2 regions of the Allobranchiibius huperziae genome follow, and region 1 is predicted to be linked to the other one. Evidence: predicted binding sites of a transcription regulator. Region 1 holds the regulator's gene; the other holds the start of a gene.
What was found. The regulator HrcA, encoded in region 1, represses chaperone genes, less so after heat shock. The targets are predictions, from matches to a motif close to TTNGCACTCGNNNNNNNCGAGTGCNAA.
Positions count from the first base shown of each region.

Region 2: a site for HrcA is predicted at 1,800-1,826, ahead of groL (chaperonin GroEL). Genes of this name have one in related genera too.

Region 1 is NZ_JACCFW010000001.1:1,268,078-1,272,847, reverse strand. It holds gene HNR15_RS06075 (16S rRNA (uracil(1498)-N(3))-methyltransferase) at 1-141, opposite strand, end outside; gene dnaJ (molecular chaperone DnaJ) at 146-1,270, opposite strand; gene hrcA (heat-inducible transcriptional repressor HrcA) at 1,329-2,369, opposite strand; gene HNR15_RS06060 (DUF3097 family protein) at 2,490-3,365, shown strand; gene HNR15_RS06055 (NUDIX hydrolase) at 3,362-4,270, shown strand; gene nadA (quinolinate synthase NadA) at 4,352-4,770, shown strand, end outside.
Region 2 is NZ_JACCFW010000001.1:560,297-565,066, forward strand. It holds gene HNR15_RS02700 (pyridoxal-dependent decarboxylase) at 1-182, shown strand, start outside; gene HNR15_RS02705 (VOC family protein) at 311-1,024, opposite strand; gene HNR15_RS02710 (ribbon-helix-helix domain-containing protein) at 1,027-1,230, opposite strand; gene HNR15_RS02715 (DUF3263 domain-containing protein) at 1,394-1,699, shown strand; gene groL (chaperonin GroEL) at 1,948-3,576, shown strand; gene HNR15_RS02725 (MalY/PatB family protein) at 3,890-4,770, shown strand, end outside.

The sequences.
Region 1 (4,770 bases):
GGACAGCTGCACCGGCTCACCCGGCGCCATCCGGCGAACCCGCACGGCGTGGCGACCCTCCGGTCCCGTGAGCGTGATGACCGCGCCCGCGCTCGCCTGTGCCAGCGACCCGGGCTCGGCGTAGAACATCGGCGCGGTCACGGCGTCACTTCTGCTTGAACGCGTCGCGCAGCTTGCCCAGCAGGCCCTGGCCGACCGGCTGGAAGTTGGCCTCGGGCGACTCCTCGCCACGCTCCTTGGCCAGCAGCCGCAGCAATTCCTCCTGCTGGGTGTCCAGGCGGGTCGGCGTCCGCACGTTGGCGTGCACGAGCAGGTCACCGCGCACCCCCGAGCGCAACCGGGTGACGCCGAGCCCCTTCAGCGTGATGACGTCGCCGGGCTGGGTGCCCACGCGGATGCCCACCTCGCGGACTCCGTCGAAGGTCTCCAGGGGCAGCTCGGTGCCCAGCGCCGCCGCGGTCATCGGCAGCTCGACCGAGCAATGCAGGTCATCGCCCTGTCGCTGGAAGGTCGCGTGCTTGCGCACCCGGACCTCGATGTAGAGGTCGCCGGCCGGGCCGCCGCCGGGGCCGACCTCGCCCTCGCCGGTGAGCTGGATGCGGGTGCCGGTGTCGACGCCCGCGGGCACCTTGATCGTGATGGTGCGACGGTCGCGCACCCGGCCCTCGCCGGAGCACTCGAAGCACGGGTCGGTGATGACCTCACCGAAACCGCGGCACGCGGCGCAGGGGCGGGTCGTCATGACCTGACCGAGGAAGGAGCGCTGCACCTGCTGCACCTGGCCGGCGCCGTGGCACACGTCGCAGGTGCGCTTGCCGGTGCCGGCGCGGGCGCCGCTTCCCTCACACGTGTGACAGACCGCCGCCGTGTCGAAGGTGATGTCCTCCTCGCTGCCGAAGACCGCGGTCCGCAGGTCCACGTCGACGGGGATGAGCGCGTCCTGGCCGCGTTGGGCGCGCGAGCGCGGGCCGCCACCGCCGGCAGCCGTGCCGCCGAAGAACGCGTCCATGATGTCGCTGAAGGAGAATCCCTGGCCGAAGCCGGCAGCACCCTGGCCGCCGTACGGGTCCTGACCCATGTCGTACGACGACTTCTTCGCGGGGTCCGACAGCACGTCGTACGCCTGGGAGACGGCCTTGAACTCCTCGGACGCCTCGTCACCGGGGTTGACGTCCGGGTGGAGCTTGCGGGCGAGGCGGCGGTAGGCGCGCTTGATCTCTTCCGGGCTGGCGTCCCGTGAGACGCCGAGGACGGAGTAGTAGTCGTTCACGAAAATCCTTGTCAGCTGGTCGTCTTCAAGCAGTACATGACCGGTAGCGAACCGGCGGTCAGCGTTGGTCGAGAATCTCGGACACGTAGCGCGCGACCGCTCGAACGGCCGCCATCGTGCTGGGGTAGTCCATCCGGGTCGGACCGAGGACGCCGAGCCCGGCGGTCGAATCCGCTCCGTAGGTGGAACTGACCACCGAAGCGCCGCGCAGTCCGTCGACGGTGTTCTCGGCGCCGATGCGCACGGCCACCGAATCGCCGGACGCGCTGCTCGTCTGACTCATCTGTCCGAGTAAACGCAGCAGGACCACATGTTCTTCCAGCGCTTCGAGCACGGGGCCGATCGTCATCGGGAAGTCGCTGACGGAGCGGGCCAGGTGAGCGGTGCCCGCCAGCGCGACCCGCTCCTCCCGCTGCTGGGCCAGGGCGTCGGCCAGAACGGCGATCACCAGACCCGCGGTCTCGCGGTGCTCGGGGGCGATGCGGTCGATGACCGCCGGCAACAGACGAATGCCCTCGGACCAGGTCGCGCCGGCGACGGCCTCGTTGACCCGATCGCGCAGGGTCCGCAGCAACTGCTGACGGGCCTCGGTGACCAGGTCGACGTCCACCTGCACGATGCGCTGCTCGACCCGCCCGTTGGACAGGATCACCACGGCCATCAGGCGGTCGCCGTCGAGGGAGACCAGCTCGGTGTGCCGGATCGTCGCGGGGTTGAGCGAGGGGTACTGCATCACGGCGACCTGGTTGGTCAGTGACGACATCAGTCGTACCGTGCGATCCACCACGTCGTCGAGATCGACGGCCTGTGCGAGAAAGGTCTGCACTGCGGCGCGCTCCGCCCGGGACATCGGCTTGATCTCGTTCAGTCGGTCGACGAACGCGCGGTAGCCGGCGTCGGTGGGCACCCGGCCGGCGGAGGTGTGCGGGGCGGTGATCAGCCCCTCTTCCTCCAGGACGGCCATGTCGTTGCGGACGGTGGCGGCGCTCACCCCGAGGCGGTGACGGTCGAGCAGCGCCTTGGAACCCACGGGTTCGGACGTCGCGACGTAGTCCTGCACGATCGCGCGCAGGACGTGCTGACGGCGTTCTTCGCTCATGTCACCTCCCGAGTCGGTGTCGGCTGGCACTCCACTTCGTCGAGTGCCAAGTCTACGTGCTCCACGGCGCTGCGCCTGTCCTCCCTCCCGGCCTCGGCCAGGGGCCCCTACCCTCGTGCCGTGACCCCAGACCGCTACGGCGCCGACGTGCTCTCCGGTGACTGGCGCGCGCCCCGCCGCGGTCGGTCGGTATCCCTCCCGGCCGAGGTCGGCGTCGTCGTCGAGGACGTCGAGACCGGCTGGTGCGGGGCCATCACCCGCGTGGAGAAGGCCGGCGGGATGCACGTCGTGCACCTGGAGGACCGGCGCGGACGCAGCAAGGCGTTCCCGCTCGGTCCGGGGTTCCTGCTGGACGGCAGACCCGTGGAGCTGGTGGCGGTGAAGGACACCACCGCGATCGACGCCGCCCGCAAGGCCACCACCAGGACCGCCAGCGGCTCCCGTGCGGTGGCCGGCGTCACGGCTCGCGTCGCCGCCGGATCGCGCATCTTCGTCGAGGGCCGCCACGACGCGGAGCTGGTGGAGAAGGTCTGGGGCGACGACCTGCGGATCGAGGGGGTCGTGGTCGATCTGCTCGAGGGCGTCGACGACCTGACGTCGGTGATCCGCGACTTCAAGCCGACCGCTCGGCGCCGGATGGGCGTGCTCGTCGATCATCTGGTCCCCGGCACCAAGGAGGCCCGGATCGTCGCGGGGGCGATGGCGTCGCCGTACGCCGGAGAGCACGTCCTCGTCGTCGGCCACCCGTACATCGACGTGTGGCAGTCGGTGCGTCCCGAGCGGCTGGGCTGGCAGCAGTGGCCGGTGATCCCCCGCGGCCGGTCCTGGAAGCACGGGATCCTCGCCGAGCTCGGCTGGCCGCACGAATCCCAGGCCGACGTCGCGCGCGGGTGGAAGCAGATCCTCGCGACCGTGCGCACCTACGCCGACCTCCAGCCGGAGCTGCTCGGCCGGGTCGAGGAACTCATCGACTTCGTCACCGTGCCGTCGCCATGAGCTCCTCTGGTCGCCCTGCCGTGGGGTTCCGCGCGGAGCTGGTCGCCGTCGTGGCCTCCGTGGGCGAGGACGGGCCGGCGGTGCTCGCCTCCGGCGACCCGCTGCAACTGCCCGCCGGGGAGCTGCGGGCCGACCACGACTCTCTGCAGGAGGGCGTGCGCGTCTTCGCCGCCGAGCAGACCGGGCACACGCTGGGCTACGTCGAGCAGCTGTACACGTTCGCGGACCTCGGACGCGGTGACGGCACCGGGCGGGTCATCTCGATCTCCTATCTCGGCCTGACCCGCGCCGACACCACCGCCGCCGAGTGGGCGGGCGCCTACACGTTGCTGCCCTGGGAGGACCGTCGCTCGGTCGGCACCGACCAGGCGCTCGTCGACGACCTGGCGCGGTGGGTGCGCGGTGTGCGAGGTGCCGCGCGGGAGGCGCGCGAGGAACGCCGCGAGCACCTCTTCGGGACCGGCTCGATGCCGTGGCGTCCCGAGCTGGCGCTGCAGCGGTACGAACTGCTCTGGGAGGCAGGCATCGTGGCCGAGTCGCCGCGCGCGAAGCAGGTGCGGGCGCAATCCGGTGTCGCGATGCTGCACGATCACCGCCGCATCGTCGCGACGGGGCTGTCCCGATTGCGATCGGCCCTGCAGTACCGGCCGGTGGTTTTCGAGCTGATGCCGCCGACGTTCACCCTCGGGCAGCTGCAGGACGTCGTGGAGGCCATCGCCGGGCAGGACGTGCACAAGCAGAACTTCCGCCGGCTGGTCGAACAGCAGCACCAGCTGGTCGAGCCCACCGGCGACCTCAGCCACGGGACAGGCGGGCGGCCCGCGCGCCGCTACCGCTTCCGGCGCGAGGTGTTCGCGGAGCGGGCGCAGGTGGGGACGAAGCTGCCGATCCCCCGCGGGCGGTAAGAGGCGCTCAGCGGAGGTTGTCGAGTTCGAGTGTTATGCTCACTCTCAGCATTTACTCACTGGGAGCATTACTCCCGCATCGTGACTGCGAAAGGCACCGAGATGACCACAGCGACGTACGAGAAGGTGCGGCACGTCATCCCCGAGGTCGAGTGGGCGACGTTCGAGCCCGACATCGAGGCGATCGAGCGCCTCAAGGTCGAGCACGACGCGGTGATCCTGGCGCACAACTACATGACGCCGGAGATCTACCACGGTGTCGCGGACATCGTCGGCGACTCCCTGGCCCTGGCGCGCGAGGCACAGCACGTACGCGCGGGCACCATCGTGCTGGCGGGCGTGCACTTCATGGCCGAGACCGCGAAGCTGCTGAACCCGGCCAAGCGGGTGCTGCTCCCGGACCTGCGATCCGGGTGCTCGCTGGCGGAGAGCATCACGCCCGAGCAGGTGCGCGCGCTGCGGGCGGAGCACCCCGGCGTCCCCGTGGTCACCTACGTCAA
Region 2 (4,770 bases), 710 kb from region 1:
TCTTCCGCCGGCTCGGCTGGGAGCCCGCGGACTACCACCGCTGGTCCGACGGTCTGCTGGAGCGCCAGGAGGGGTTCGTGGTGCCCACCTCGCACGACGGGGAGACGCTCGCGCGCTTCGCGATCGTCAACCCGCTCACCAGCGAGGACGACATCACCGCGATCCTCGACTCGATGGCCTGACCTGCCCGGACCTCCCGCGGCGCGCGGACGTTCGTTGGTGCGGGTTCTGCGTCTGCGGCCAGTGCTGCAGCCCTGGCCGCAGACGCAAACCGGCCACGCCGACGCTTTGGCTTCGCCGTCGGATCGCCTCAGGCGGCGCGGATCTGCAGCTGTTGCCCGTCCGGGTCGGTCACGTGGACCGACCGCGCGTCGTCCTCGTGGGTGACGGTCGCGTCCGCGTAGCCGTGGTCCTGTAGGTCCTTCGCGACCGTGTCGAGGTCGCGCGCCGTGGTCAGGCACAGGCTCACCAGAGCGCCGGACCTGCCGGTGAGGGAGGTGCCGTCGCCGACGTGCAGGCCCACCGCGCCCGTCCCCGCGGAGAACTGCGCGTACGTGCCGTCCGCCGCGCTCATCGAGCGCTCGAGCCCCAGTGTCCGGAGGAACCGCACGTAGGGGCCGGCGGGATCGGTGAAGCGGACCGCCACCACGCAGGTCGAGGCGTCGGGCGTCGGTTCGTGCGTCTGGTAGCCGTAAGTGTCGGCGTGCACCGAGTTGATCTGCACCTCGTCACCCAGCGGATCGGTGATCATCAGCGATGCGCCGAAGGTCTCATCGACGTACGTCGTGCCGAGTCGCTCGGCCAGGCCGATCAGGTCCGAGGACTCGAAACACAGATTCGTCTGACCGGCGGCGCTCGGGGAGTCCGCGTCGCCGGCGGAATGCAACCAGACGCGGCCCGCACCCGCGTGCAGATCGACCCAGCCGGACGACGTGACGGCGGGGGAGAGGCCGAGCACCTCGAGGAACTCCCGCATGGCCGGCAGGTCGTCGGTGTAGCGGATGGCGGCGACGGTCAGAGGCATGGTCATGACTCCCTTTCGGTGGACGTGCTCGTGGGCGTGCCGGGGTGGTCGGGGGCGTCGCCGTCGAGGTAGTCGGTGAGCGCACGTGAGACGAGGGTGGACAGGCTGCTGCCCTCGTCGACGGCCCGGTGCTTCACCCGGGTCACGAGGTCGGGCGGGAGGTAGACGTTGAACTGCACCTTGGAGGAGGGGTCGCGAGCTGTCATGACAGAATGCTAGCAAAGTAGCAAGCGAGTGGGAAGGGGTTGACGAGATGCTCGAAGATCGCCCCATCCGGCTCATCCGTCACGGCACGCCGCAGCGGAATGACAAGGGTGTGATTCGCTCCTATAGTCGAGGCTGTTCATCTCGACGGCTGAAAGGTTGCCCATGAGCGTCGCCGACGCGCAGGTCCAGGGGGCCGACCGCACCAGTGATCTGTCCGATCGTGACCGTCGCATCCTGGACTTCGAGCGCACCTGGTGGAAGCTGCAGGGCTCCAAGGAGCAGGCCATCCGCGAGACGTTCGACCTCAGCTCCACGCGTTACTACCAGGCGCTGAACTCCCTGATCGACACCCCGGGCGCCCTCGCGTACGACGCCATGCTGGTCAAGCGACTGCAGCGGCTGCGGGCCGGCCGGATGCGCCAGCGCACCGCTCGTCGACTCGGGTTCGACCAGGGCGAGAAGGCCTGACCCCCTCCAGCCGCCGGGCCTGAAGTCCGGCCTCCCATCCGGTGCGATCCGCGGGGCCCCAGCCGTTTGCACTCGGGGGCGGCGAGTGCCAATAATGCTGTTAGCACTCTCGCCATGAGAGTGACAGACAGTGGCCGTCCGACGAGTGCCGCTCACCGCCGGGTATCCGTACACCCGGGCAGGCGCGGCTCGTCCGTCGCGGGCGTCGTACGGCCAGCTTCGGTACGCACTGTGGGAGGACCACGCAGATGGCCAAGACCATTGCATTCGACGAAGAGGCCCGCCGCGGCCTCGAGCGGGGCATGAACATCCTCGCCGACGCCGTGCGCGTCACACTCGGCCCCAAGGGCCGCAACGTGGTGCTCGAGAAGAAGTGGGGAGCCCCCACGATCACCAACGACGGTGTCAGCATCGCCAAGGAGATCGAGCTCGAGGACCCCTACGAGAAGATCGGCGCCGAGCTGGTCAAGGAGGTCGCCAAGAAGACCGACGACGTCGCCGGTGACGGTACGACGACGGCGACCGTGCTGGCCCAGGCCATGGTCCGCGAGGGGCTGCGCAACGTCGCCGCCGGCGCGAACCCGATGGCCCTCAAGCGCGGCATCGAGGCCGCCGTGGCCGCGGTGTCCGCATCGCTGCTGAGCCAGGCCAAGGAGATCGAGACCAAGGAGCAGATCGCTGCTACCGCCTCCATCTCGGCCGCCGACCCGCAGATCGGCGAGCTCATCGCCGAGGCGATGGACAAGGTCGGCAAGGAAGGCGTCATCACCGTCGAGGAGAGCAACACCTTCGGGCTGGAGCTCGAGCTCACCGAGGGCATGCGCTTCGACAAGGGCTACATCTCCGGCTACATGGTGACCGACACCGAGCGCATGGAGACGGTGCTGGACGACCCGTACATCCTGGTCGTCAACTCCAAGATCTCCAGCATCAAGGACCTGCTGCCGCTGCTGGAGAAGGTCATGCAGTCCGGCAAGCCGCTGATGATCATCGCCGAGGACGTCGACGGCGAGGCGCTGTCGACCCTGGTGGTCAACAAGATCCGTGGCACCTTCAAGTCGGTTGCCGTCAAGGCCCCCGGTTTCGGTGACCGTCGCAAGGCCATGCTCGGCGACATCGCCATCCTCACCGGTGGTCAGGTCATCTCCGAGGAGGTCGGCCTCAAGCTCGACACCGCGGAGCTGGACCTGCTGGGCACCGCGCGTCGCGTGGTCGTCACCAAGGACGAGACGACCATCGTCGAGGGTGCGGGTGACACCGACCAGATCGCCGGTCGCGTCAGCCAGATCCGCGCCGAGATCGAGAACTCCGACTCCGACTACGACCGCGAGAAGCTCCAGGAGCGCCTCGCGAAGCTCGCCGGTGGCGTAGCCGTCATCAAGGCGGGCGCTGCGACCGAGGTCGAGCTGAAGGAGCGCAAGCACCGCATCGAGGACGCCGTCCGCAACGCGAAGGCTGCCGTCGAAGAGGGCATCGTCGCCGGTGGTGGCGTCGCGCTGCTGCAGGCGACCGACGCCGCGTGGGGTGGACTCAAGCTCGAGGGCGACGAGGCCACGGGTGCGAACATCGTCAAGGTGGCCGCCGAGGCTCCGCTGAAGCAGATCGCCTCGAACGCGGGCCTCGAGCCCGGCGTCGTCGTCGAGAAGGTGCGCAACCTGCCCTCCGGTGAAGGCCTGAACGCCGCGACCGGCGAGTACGTCGACATGGTCGCCACCGGCATCATCGACCCGGCCAAGGTGACCCGCTCGGCGTTGCAGAACGCCGCGTCGATCGCCGCGCTCTTCCTCACCACCGAAGCGGTCATCGCCGACAAGCCGGAGAAGAACGTGCCGGCGGCGCCGGGTGGCGGCGACGAGATGGGTGGCATGGGCTTCTGACGAAGCACGCAGCGAAGGTTGTCGACGAGGCGCTAGCCGAGTCGGCGGCCGCAGCGGAGTGCGAGGAGGAAGCCCAGAAGGAACAGCTTCTGAGCTGAACCGAGAAGGAACAGCTTCTGAGCTGAACCGATACGGACCAGTCTCCGACTGACCACTCCGCGAACCACGCAAGCGAACAGCGCAAGCGAACAGCGCAAGCGAACGACCGGGACCGCCCCGCGCCAGAGATGGCGCGGGGCGGTTCTGTCGTACCCAGCTCAGGAAGAGGGGCACGGTTGCCGAAAGCAGCGGGAGCGGGTGCGACGATGGCGCGATGGCGATCCTCGACGCGAGCCTGGACGAACTGCGCGCGACGCGCACGAGCATCAAGTGGCGTGCCTACGACCCGGACGTGATCCCGGTCTGGGTCGCCGAGATGGACTGTGCGCCGTGCGACCCCGTGGTCGAGGCCATCGAGGGTGCGCTGCGTCGGGGCGACGTGGGGTACGCGGCCCCGGGTCCGCTGGAGGAGGCGTTCGCGCACTTCGCGAAGGAACGGTGGGACTGGGCGGTCGACCCGGGCCAGGCGATGATGCTGCCGGACGTGATGATCGGCGTGGGTGAGCTGCTGCGCGCGAACACCCGCCCCGATGCGGCCGTCGTGGTGAGTCCGCCCTGCTACGACGCCTTCTTCGGCTTCGTGCAGGCCGTCGGACGTCGGCTGGTCACGGCCAGCCTCGACGCGGATTCCCGGCTCGACCCCGAGGCGCTGGAGGCGGCGTTCCGGGACGCCGGGCCCGGCGCGGCGTACATCCTGTGCAATCCGCAGAACCCGATGGGCACCGTCCACACCGCGGACGAGCTGGCGATGCTGGCCCGGCTCGCCGACCGGTACGACGTGCTGGTCGTGTCCGACGAGATCCACGGGCCGCTGACGCACCCGGGGGTGACGTACACGCCGTACCTCGCGGTGCCCGAGGCGAGCCGGGGCATCAGTGTCGTGAGCGGGTCGAAGTCCTGGAACCTCGCGGGCCTGAAGATCGCGCTCGCCGTGCCGGGCGCGGACGCGACGGCCTCCCTCGGCGCCCTGCACGAGGTCAACACGCACGGCGCCAACCACCTGGCCGAGATCGCCCACACCGCGGCGTACGCGCACGGCGGCCCGTGGCTGGACGAGCTGCGCGGCGAGATCGTCGAGCGGCGAGAGCTGTTGCG